Regions from separate parts of the Bacillus sp. PK6-013 genome, predicted to be linked through region 1. Evidence: riboswitches for the same ligand, from Rfam matches in the RefSeq annotation. Region 1 holds a riboswitch; the other holds the start of a gene.
What was found. Region 1 has a riboswitch for S-adenosylmethionine ahead of M1E03_RS00930 (5-methyltetrahydropteroyltriglutamate--homocysteine S-methyltransferase). Riboswitches for the same ligand answer to the same signal wherever they lie in the genome.

Region 1 (4,417 bases):
GAAAAGCGACAGAACTGTTAATTGCAAAAGGCTGCCGGCACATCATCCATCTCAACGGACCAATTGAGCTGAAAACACCGGCAAATCTTAGACGAAAAGCATATGAAGATGTGATGCGACAACACGGAAGGCAGCCGATTACATATGAGGTTCCCTTTCATCAAAATTACCGGGAAATCATCTCAAAACTGTTTGATGAACAGCCTGCAGCTGACGGCATTTTTGCCAGCGATGACCTCATGGCCGCTACAGTCATCACCGAAGCAAAAAAACGCGGAAAAGACATTCCCGGGCAATTAAAGGTGATCGGCTACGACGGAACGGAAGCCGTTCAGTCCATCCTCCCGGAATTGACAACCATCCAGCAGCCGATTGAACTCATTTCCAAGACGGCCATCGAGATTTTGTCCAAAGCCATCGAAGGCGAATTCGATGATTTACAGCTGGAAACCTATTTGCCCGTACAGCTTTTAGAAGGAGAGACGACTTAAATGAATCGCACAAAAAAAGGAGACATTGACGTCTCCTTTTTCCATACATATCCTGATCTATCCAATTGTTAAAAATATAAAATTTACATTACTAACCTAAAATTTAACTTATTTTTCTAGACAAACGCATCTCCACATGATAAATTTAAAGACAAGTTTTCAAAAAATTCTAATTTTGGTACGGGGGTGCCTTTCATTGAGCGTAAGCCACTTTTTTCCTGAAACTCTAGTTGCTATTGTAAAAGACATGTTAACCAAAACCGATGGTTCAACAACCAAAGCGATTGAAACGCTGATCGGTGGCAAAGCCGAAATCGAAGTTTTTCAGCAAAATAATATTGATTATGACAAGCTGTCACCTGAAGAAGCGAGGCTGTTTCAACGCGATGATGACATCTTGTTTAGAACTTCCTCTTTGAAAACAGGCGATGATTATTTATCTTATAATTATGTCTATGTTAAAACAAACTTACTGCCGCCCGCCATCAAACAAGATTTGCAGGCAGAAAGGCTTCCCATCGGGAAAATCATTGCAGAACTGGAGTCAAGGCGTGAAATTTTCAGTACGGGCGACTGCCTGGGAAAACATTTCACACAACTTGTACCTGTTTCAGCAGACCGGACATATGCTTTTAAAAAATATCAGATTATCAGCGGCCGGCAGTGCATGTTCTATGTCTGCGAGCTATTCGATTTAGAAAAAATCTGCGAACGGACTGCGGGCTGAATCATGCCCGTCAGCTGCCACTTCATGAAAAGGCTTCCATAACCTCCCCATTCCTTCTTCCCTCAAAACAAAAACCCCTGCGAAACAGGGGCTGTTATTTATTGATACACCGTTTTCGGAACGGCAACGACCGGATTTCCGGCAGCATAAGGAGCGACATCGTATTGCTGGAAGACGATCGCAATGCCGTCTTTTGTGTAATAAAAAGCCGTGTTTTTACCAAGGACGATGTCTTTCTTCTTCACATCCGGGAAGAAAATGTCGCTGTGTTTTTGAATATAGTCGTAAATGTATGTTTTTGTCTTATCCATTTTCGATTTTGTATTTAAGATATCTGATAAATACACCCGCTTTTTAGAGGCAAGGTCATAGTTGAAAGAGCGGACTGCCGTATTTCCGTGCGCTCCGCCGGAGTAGACGTAATTACTTGTCAGAATGCTCAGCTTTTGGCCGGTCCGGTATTTCACTTCAAAGGACGTTTGATAATCTGTTTGGTAACCGTGCTGTTGGCCGTCTTTCTTGTTTTTTACATAATCTTTGTAGGACTGCTCAATATAACGTTTAAAATCTTTGTTGATCCTATTTTGGAGAGATTTGGTGCTTACATTTGCAACCTGCGGGTATTTCAAAGCCTTAATGTTTTTGTAAGTATGGCTCGTGACCGTCGGCTTTTTTTCATTTGCCGCGTGTGCAGAAGGAAGTGCGGCCGCACCGTACAGCGCAAAAAACAATACCCCTGTCATCAGCATACCTAACGCTTTAAACACTGTTTTTTTGTTCATAAGAACCCTCCTTAATCTGTCATTGTTTATCATACCCATTTTGAAATCAGGTACACATGATAGACCGGTGAACTCGCGAGAAAGTTTCTATTTTCGGAGATAAAAATTGAAAAATATTCTAATTCACCCTGTTCGTTCAGCACCTTGTTGACCATTTGAACGACTGTCTTGACAAAAAATTCACACGCTGATTCGATACGCCCTCCGGTTTAACCGCAGAAGAAGAAAATGAAAAACCAAATAGTTTTTTTAAACCCATTGACATTTTTATAAAAAGTATTAATATTAAAACTATTAAAAAATTGCATAAAAAGGTTTTCCTTATCAAGAGTGGTGGAGGGACTGGCCCTGTGAAACCCGGCAACCGCTGTCTATGACAGAATGGTGCTAAATCCTTAAGAGCATGTACGTGCTCTTGAAGATAAGGAGGAGATTGAATATATCAAGCTCTTCCTTATCGGGAAGAGCTTTTTTATGTCTATAAAGAAAGAGGGATGAAGCATGACACAATCAACCGATGTACTGAAGCAAACGCCTGGGAAAAAAATCGGACCGTACAGAGCTGATCAGGTGGGGAGTCTTTTAAGGTCTGCGCCCGTAAAAAAAGCGCGTATTCAAAAAGCGAACGGTGAAATTAGCGCTGAACAACTGCGCGAAGTCGAAAACGAAGAGATCAAGCGCATTGTCGAAAAGCAAAAAGAAATTGGCCTTAAAGCCGTTACTGACGGGGAATTCCGCAGGTCATGGTGGCATTTCGATTTTCTTGAAGGGCTTGACGGCGTAGAAGGATATACAGCGGACAAGGGCATTCAATTTCATAATGTTGAAACGAAGCCGCGCGGAATCAAAGTAACAAGCAAAGTCGATTTTACAAACCATCCGATGCTGGAAGATTATAAATTTCTTCATGATATTGCGGGCACACATACGCCGAAAATGACGATTCCGAGCCCGAATATGCTGTTTTTCAGAGGAAAACTTGGAGAAAGCCCGTACGAGGATCTGGATGAGTTCCATCACGATGTCGCGCAGGCTTACAAAAAAGCGATCCGCGCATTTTACGATGCCGGCTGCCGCTATTTGCAACTGGATGACACGGCCTGGTCGGTATTTTTCTCAGACAAAGGACATGAGCAGATCAAAGCCTTCGGCCGCCAGCCTGATGAACTGCGCCAGTCCTTCGCCAACACGATTAATGAAGCAGTTGAAGGACGCCCGGACGATTTGACGGTCACCATGCACATCTGCCGCGGCAACTTCCAGTCAACATGGGTGGCGGAAGGCGGCTACGATGCGGCTGCAGAAACGATTTTCGACGGACTCAATTTAGACGGACTTTTCCTTGAATTTGATGACGAGCGCTCCGGCGGCTTCGAACCGCTTCGCTATGTCAAACGGAAAGACTTGCAGATCGTCCTCGGCCTGATCACATCAAAATTCGGAGAGCTTGAAAACCCGGATGATATTAAGCGGCGCATCGACGAAGCAGCTCGCTTCGTCGACCTGAACCAATTGTGCCTAAGCCCGCAGTGCGGCTTTGCCTCCACAGAAGAAGGCAATCTCCTGACAGAAGAGCAGCAATGGGAAAAACTGCGTCATGTCGTCGAGATCGCAGAAGACGTATGGAAATAACACCTCATATTTGAGACATGCCTCCTGACGGCATGTCTCTTTTTTTGCCCCTCTATACAATTTAAAATTCCTTCTTGATTTGTTCATAGTTTGATCATATTTGGCTTCTATAATGCTCTTTAGTGAGGTGATCGAACAATGATTAAGAAAAGGAAAATCGATATATTCCTGGTCTTCATTCTTGTATTATCTGCAGCTTTAAACTTGTACGGCATCTGGAATAGTGACACAGACAACGCCTACTATACGGCGGCCGTTGAAAGTATGACCCAAAGTTTTCATAACTTTTTTTACGCATCATTTGATCCAGCAGGCTTTGTAACAGTTGATAAACCGCCGGTTGCACTCTGGATTCAGACACTTTTTGCACTTGTGTTCGGCGTGCACGGCTGGAGCGTCGTTCTTCCTGAAGCGATTGCCGAAGTGATTTCCGTAGCACTGTTGTACTTTATTGTAAAACCTACTTTTGGCAAAACGGCGGCCAGAATTTCAGCTCTTATTATGGCGTGTACGCCGATTGCCGTTGCGGTCAGCCATACAAACAACGTCGACAGCATTCTCACCCTTTGTTTGATGATTGCAACCTGGATGTTGTTTAAAGCAGTCCGGAAAGGAAAAATCGGCTGGCTGCTCGGCGCATTCTGTATGGTCGGCGTCGGCTTTAACGTCAAAATGCTGCAAGCATACATGGTATTACCGGCATTCCTGCTGTTTTACATGATTGCAGCAAAAACGACGATTCGCAAAAAAATTGTGTCTCTTATCACAGCCTTGATCGTTCTGGC
Region 2 (4,417 bases), 1.4 Mb from region 1:
GAATATTAAACCGCTCCTGCATGTTGAAGACGGCAAGCTTGTCCCCTTGGAAAAAATCCGGGGCAAAAAGAAGCTGCTCAAACGGATGATCGAATTGATGAAAGAAAGAAGCGTCGATTTGAGCGGACAGACGGTCGGCATCAGCCACGGAGATGACGAAGAGACGGCCGAAGAGGTCAAACGGATGATCGAAGCCGAATTTCAGCCGGGGGAAATCGTCGTCAACATGGTCGGTTCAGCGGTCGGCGCCCATTCCGGCCCCGGAACATTGGCGGTCTTTTTTCCGGGGAAAGACAAAAGATAAGGTAAAACAGAGGCCTGCTTGATAAAAGCAGGCCTTAGATTGTTGACAAAATCCCAAAACGGCTCTTAGTTTTGGGATTTTGTCATCCTATCAGCGTGATTGAAAACCCTTGCAGTTTAGGAAGGCCGAGCATCGGAGCGGAGCGAATGTTGCAATTCGTGAGCACCGACGCGCAGGCCTGACAACGAATGCGAGGGTTTGTCGACACGCTGAGGCCTGCTTGATAAAAGCAGGCCTTCTTCGTCAGCTGTCTTCGGTGACTGTTCCTTCAGCGGCGGCCGGTGTAAGCGCTCCATCAAGAAAACCGGCAGCCGCTGTCGCGACATCAGGACCTCCAGACCCCTCGACCACTTTTTCCATTGTGATCGGACAAATTTTGAACGCACCGCCAAAATTGACGACTCCTCCTGCCGAAACACTTTGAATGTAAACTGAGCAGCAATGTTTCATACCAAGTCTCCTTTTTTTGGGTCTTATGATATGTGTATGCTGGCGGTACAAGGAGGCATAAACTTCCCGGCAAAAAACATCGCGGTTGGGAGAGTACATAGTTTCGCCGGCAGTGTGCAAGCTAAAAGCGACATTTTGACAGGAGGTGCTTCCTCATGAAAGATGATGATAAAAAGCCAGTTGACAACAACGCCGTCAACCAGCAGAAAAACCGGCTCGCTGAAAAGAACAGACAAGCCGGTAAACACCAGGAATCAAAGAAGCCTGATCACTTGTAAAAAACCGGCGGCGTCCTCATCGGACGCCGCCTCATATTTATTTTTTCTCGTATGTCCAGCCCTCTTCCTGATAGATTTTATCCTGTTTCATCAGATAGCCGAGCGCCCTTTTAAATGCTGCTTTGCTCATGTTGAAGCGCTCTTTGATATCCTCAGGGTCGCTTTTATCCCAGAACGGCATCGCGCCGTTTCTCGTTCTCATATAAGTCAAAATTTGTTCTGCATCAACCGACAAGGCATCCTGCTTTCTTGGCAGAAGCGACAGATTAACAGAACCGTCTTCTTTTACTTTGATCACCCTTGCGGTCAGCTTTTCCCCAAGCCTCGGCTCTTCCTTTCGCTCAGAAGAATGGATAAAGCCTCTGATGCCGGTTTCGGAAATCATAAAAGAGCCTGATGCGATCAAGCGGTAGATCGTTCCGGTGAGCTCTTTATTCATCAGACCGGGTGAAGCTTCACTAAACAGCTCGCTGATCTTATCCTCCGGCGCCGGTTTGGCAAACATCCTTCCGTGCCCCGTGATTTTCAGCATACAGTACAGCCTGTCCCCTTTTTGCGGCCATACTGATTCATACGGCGGGAGATGCTCTGTCGCAACGAGGGCGTCCTTCGAGAGCCCGACATCGACGAAAACCCCCATGCCGCTGACGGCATCAACGACTTCCACCCAGCCGTACTGTTCAGCGCTGATCATCGGCTTTCTCATCGTAGCCGCTAAGCGATCTTCATGATCGACATATAAAAAGACATCGACCTCTTCTCTGTCTTCAATATCCTCCGTGATCTCGCTCTGATGCAGAAGGACCGCCGTTTCGCCGTCCGTCAAAAAGTAACCGTAATCGGCTTTATGATCTATTTTCAATGTTAGCTGCTGTCCTGGTTTCATACTGTTTCTTCCTTTCTTATCCGCCTGTTTTTCTTTTTCTTATTATTCCTCCAATGTTAAAATTATTGCCGGATCGCGGCCAGGCAAACCGCTCGATATTGGAAGTTTCACCTTATTCTACTATAATTGACTCATAAGTAAAATGGATGGAGGTTTTCACATGGCGAAAGAAAGCTCATTTGATATCGTCTCAAAGGTTGAACTGCCTGAAGTTCAAAACGCAATTCAGACCGCTCTCAAAGAAATCGGCACACGCTATGATTTCAAAGGGTCAAAAAGCAGCATCACACTCGAAGGAGACGAGCTCGTTCTCGTATCGGACGACGAATTTAAAATGAACCAGCTGAAAGACGTGCTTGTCGGCAAACTGATCAAGCGGAACGTCCCGACGAAAAACATCGAATACTCAAAGCTTGAGAACGCTTCAGGCGGCACGGTCAGACAGCGCGGAAAACTAGTTCAGGGCATCGACAAAGAAAACGCGAAAAAAATCAATAACCTGATAAAAAAATCGGGTCTGAAAGTTAAATCGCAAGTGCAGGATGATCAAGTCCGCGTAACCGGAAAAAATAAAGACGACCTTCAGCAAATCATCGCGATGGTGAGGGAAGCCGACCTGCCGATTGATGTCCAATTTATAAATTTTCGATAAATTCTTAATTTACTGTTGATTATTCTCCCGATTTTCGGTAAATTGAGTAAAAGTAATCAATAGAAACTAAATAGCTGTTCTTATCAAGAGAGGCAGAGGGACTGGCCCGATGAAGCCTCAGCAACCGGTGAATGAATATTCATGACCAAGGTGCTAAATCCAGCAAGCAGTCTGCTTGGAAGATAAGAAGACGGACAATGTCGATGAAAAGTCTTCTGCTTCACAGAAGACTTTTTTGTTTATCAAAAATGCTTAAGGGGGAAAACGATGGGTTTTTTGGAGGATATAAAAAGCAAAACGTTAATCGCGGACGGCGCAATGGGCACACTTCTGTATTCCTACGGGATCGACAGGTGTTTTGAGGAACTGAACATCTCCAAGCCCGAAGAAGTGAGACGCGTCCACGAAGCGTATGTACAGGCCGGCGCCGATATCATTCAAACGAACACGTACGGCGCAAACTTCATCAAGCTGTCCAGATACGGGCTCGAAGACGAAACAAAACAAATCAACGAAAAAGCGGTCCGTCTCGCCCGCTCCGCCGCCGGTTCTGCTTATGTTCTCGGTACGCTCGGCGGAATCCGGACGTTCAACAAAAACTCGTATTCTCTCGAGGACATTAAAAGAAGCTTCCGCGAACAGCTCTATCTTCTGTTAAATGAGCAGCCGGACGGACTTCTGCTCGAAACCTATTATGATTTAGAAGAAGCGCGCGAAGTTTTAAAGATTGCCAGAAAGGAAACAGAGCTGCCGATCATTTTGAATGTCTCAATGCACGAAGAGGGCGTTCTTCAGGACGGAACCCCGCTTGCGGACGGTCTGAAGCAGCTGGCATCCCTCGGCGCAGAAGTCGTTGGCATCAACTGCCGCCTCGGCCCTTATCATATGATCAGAGCGCTTGAAGAAGTCCCGCTTTTAGAAGACGCCTATCTTTCCGTCTATCCCAACAGCAGCCTCCCGTCCCTTGTCGAAGGCAGGCTTGTTTATGAGACAGATGATGAATATTTCAGGGAAAGCGCGGAGGAATTCCGCAATCAAGGCGCACGGATCATCGGCGGCTGCTGCGGAACCACGCCGAACCACATCAGGGCGATGGCTGAGGCAGTCAAAGGGCTTCCTCCAGTCACCGAAAAGCACGTGAAAATCAGAAAGAAAGCGGCGCTTGCTGTTCAAAACGAAAGGACAGAGCCCGTTCTCGACGATCTGGCCAAGCAAAAACGGTCCATTATCGTCGAACTCGATCCTCCAAAACAATTAAACTTTGAGAAATTTTTGCACGCCGCTAAAGAGCTTAAATCAGCCGGAATCGATGCACTGACATTGGCGGACAACTCGCTTGCCACACCGAGGATCAGCAATGTCGCCTGCGGCGCGCTCTTAAAACAGCGCCTCGATATGAGGTCGCTGATCCATATTACATGCAGAGACCGCAACCTGATCGGCCTGCAGTCCCATCTAATGGGGCTCGATACACTGGGGCTGTCAGACGTGCTGGCGATTACCGGCGATCCGTCGAAAATCGGCGACTTTCCGGGAGCGACTTCCGTCTATGATCTGACATCGTTCGATTTGATCAGCCTGATCAAACAGTTTAACGAAGGCTTGTCATATTCAGGTAAACCGCTCGGCAAGAAAACAAATTTCTCAGTGGCGGCCGCCTTCAATCCGAATGTCAGACACATTGACAAAGCGGTGAAACGGCTTGAGAAAAAAATCGCCTGCGGCGCAGACTATTTCATTTCCCAGCCTGTCTATTCAGAGGAGCAGCTCATCAAAATCCACGAAGAAACAAAGCATCTTGAAACACCGATCTATATCGGCGTCATGCCGCTGACCAGCAGCCGCAA

Region 2: linked by a shared signal. The riboswitch ahead of M1E03_RS15415 (bifunctional homocysteine S-methyltransferase/methylenetetrahydrofolate reductase) and the one ahead of M1E03_RS00930 (5-methyltetrahydropteroyltriglutamate--homocysteine S-methyltransferase) in region 1 are both predicted to bind S-adenosylmethionine.

Annotation. Positions count from the first base shown of each region.
Region 1 covers NZ_CP096417.1:192,381-196,797, reverse strand. Annotated here, with positions in the region: gene M1E03_RS00945 (LacI family DNA-binding transcriptional regulator) at 1-491, shown strand, start outside; gene M1E03_RS00940 (chorismate--pyruvate lyase family protein) at 688-1,218, shown strand; gene M1E03_RS00935 (DUF3298 and DUF4163 domain-containing protein) at 1,317-2,000, opposite strand; SAM riboswitch class I at 2,319-2,428, shown strand; gene M1E03_RS00930 (5-methyltetrahydropteroyltriglutamate--homocysteine S-methyltransferase) at 2,502-3,632, shown strand; gene M1E03_RS00925 (glycosyltransferase family 39 protein) at 3,771-4,417, shown strand, end outside.
Region 2 covers NZ_CP096417.1:3,031,017-3,035,433, forward strand. Annotated here, with positions in the region: gene M1E03_RS15390 (DegV family protein) at 1-304, shown strand, start outside; gene M1E03_RS15395 (spore germination protein) at 548-754, opposite strand; gene M1E03_RS15400 (DUF3941 domain-containing protein) at 910-1,032, shown strand; partial or broken gene M1E03_RS15405 (CvfB family protein) at 1,070-1,938, opposite strand; gene M1E03_RS15410 (YajQ family cyclic di-GMP-binding protein) at 2,079-2,570, shown strand; SAM riboswitch class I at 2,648-2,759, shown strand; gene M1E03_RS15415 (bifunctional homocysteine S-methyltransferase/methylenetetrahydrofolate reductase) at 2,838-4,417, shown strand, end outside.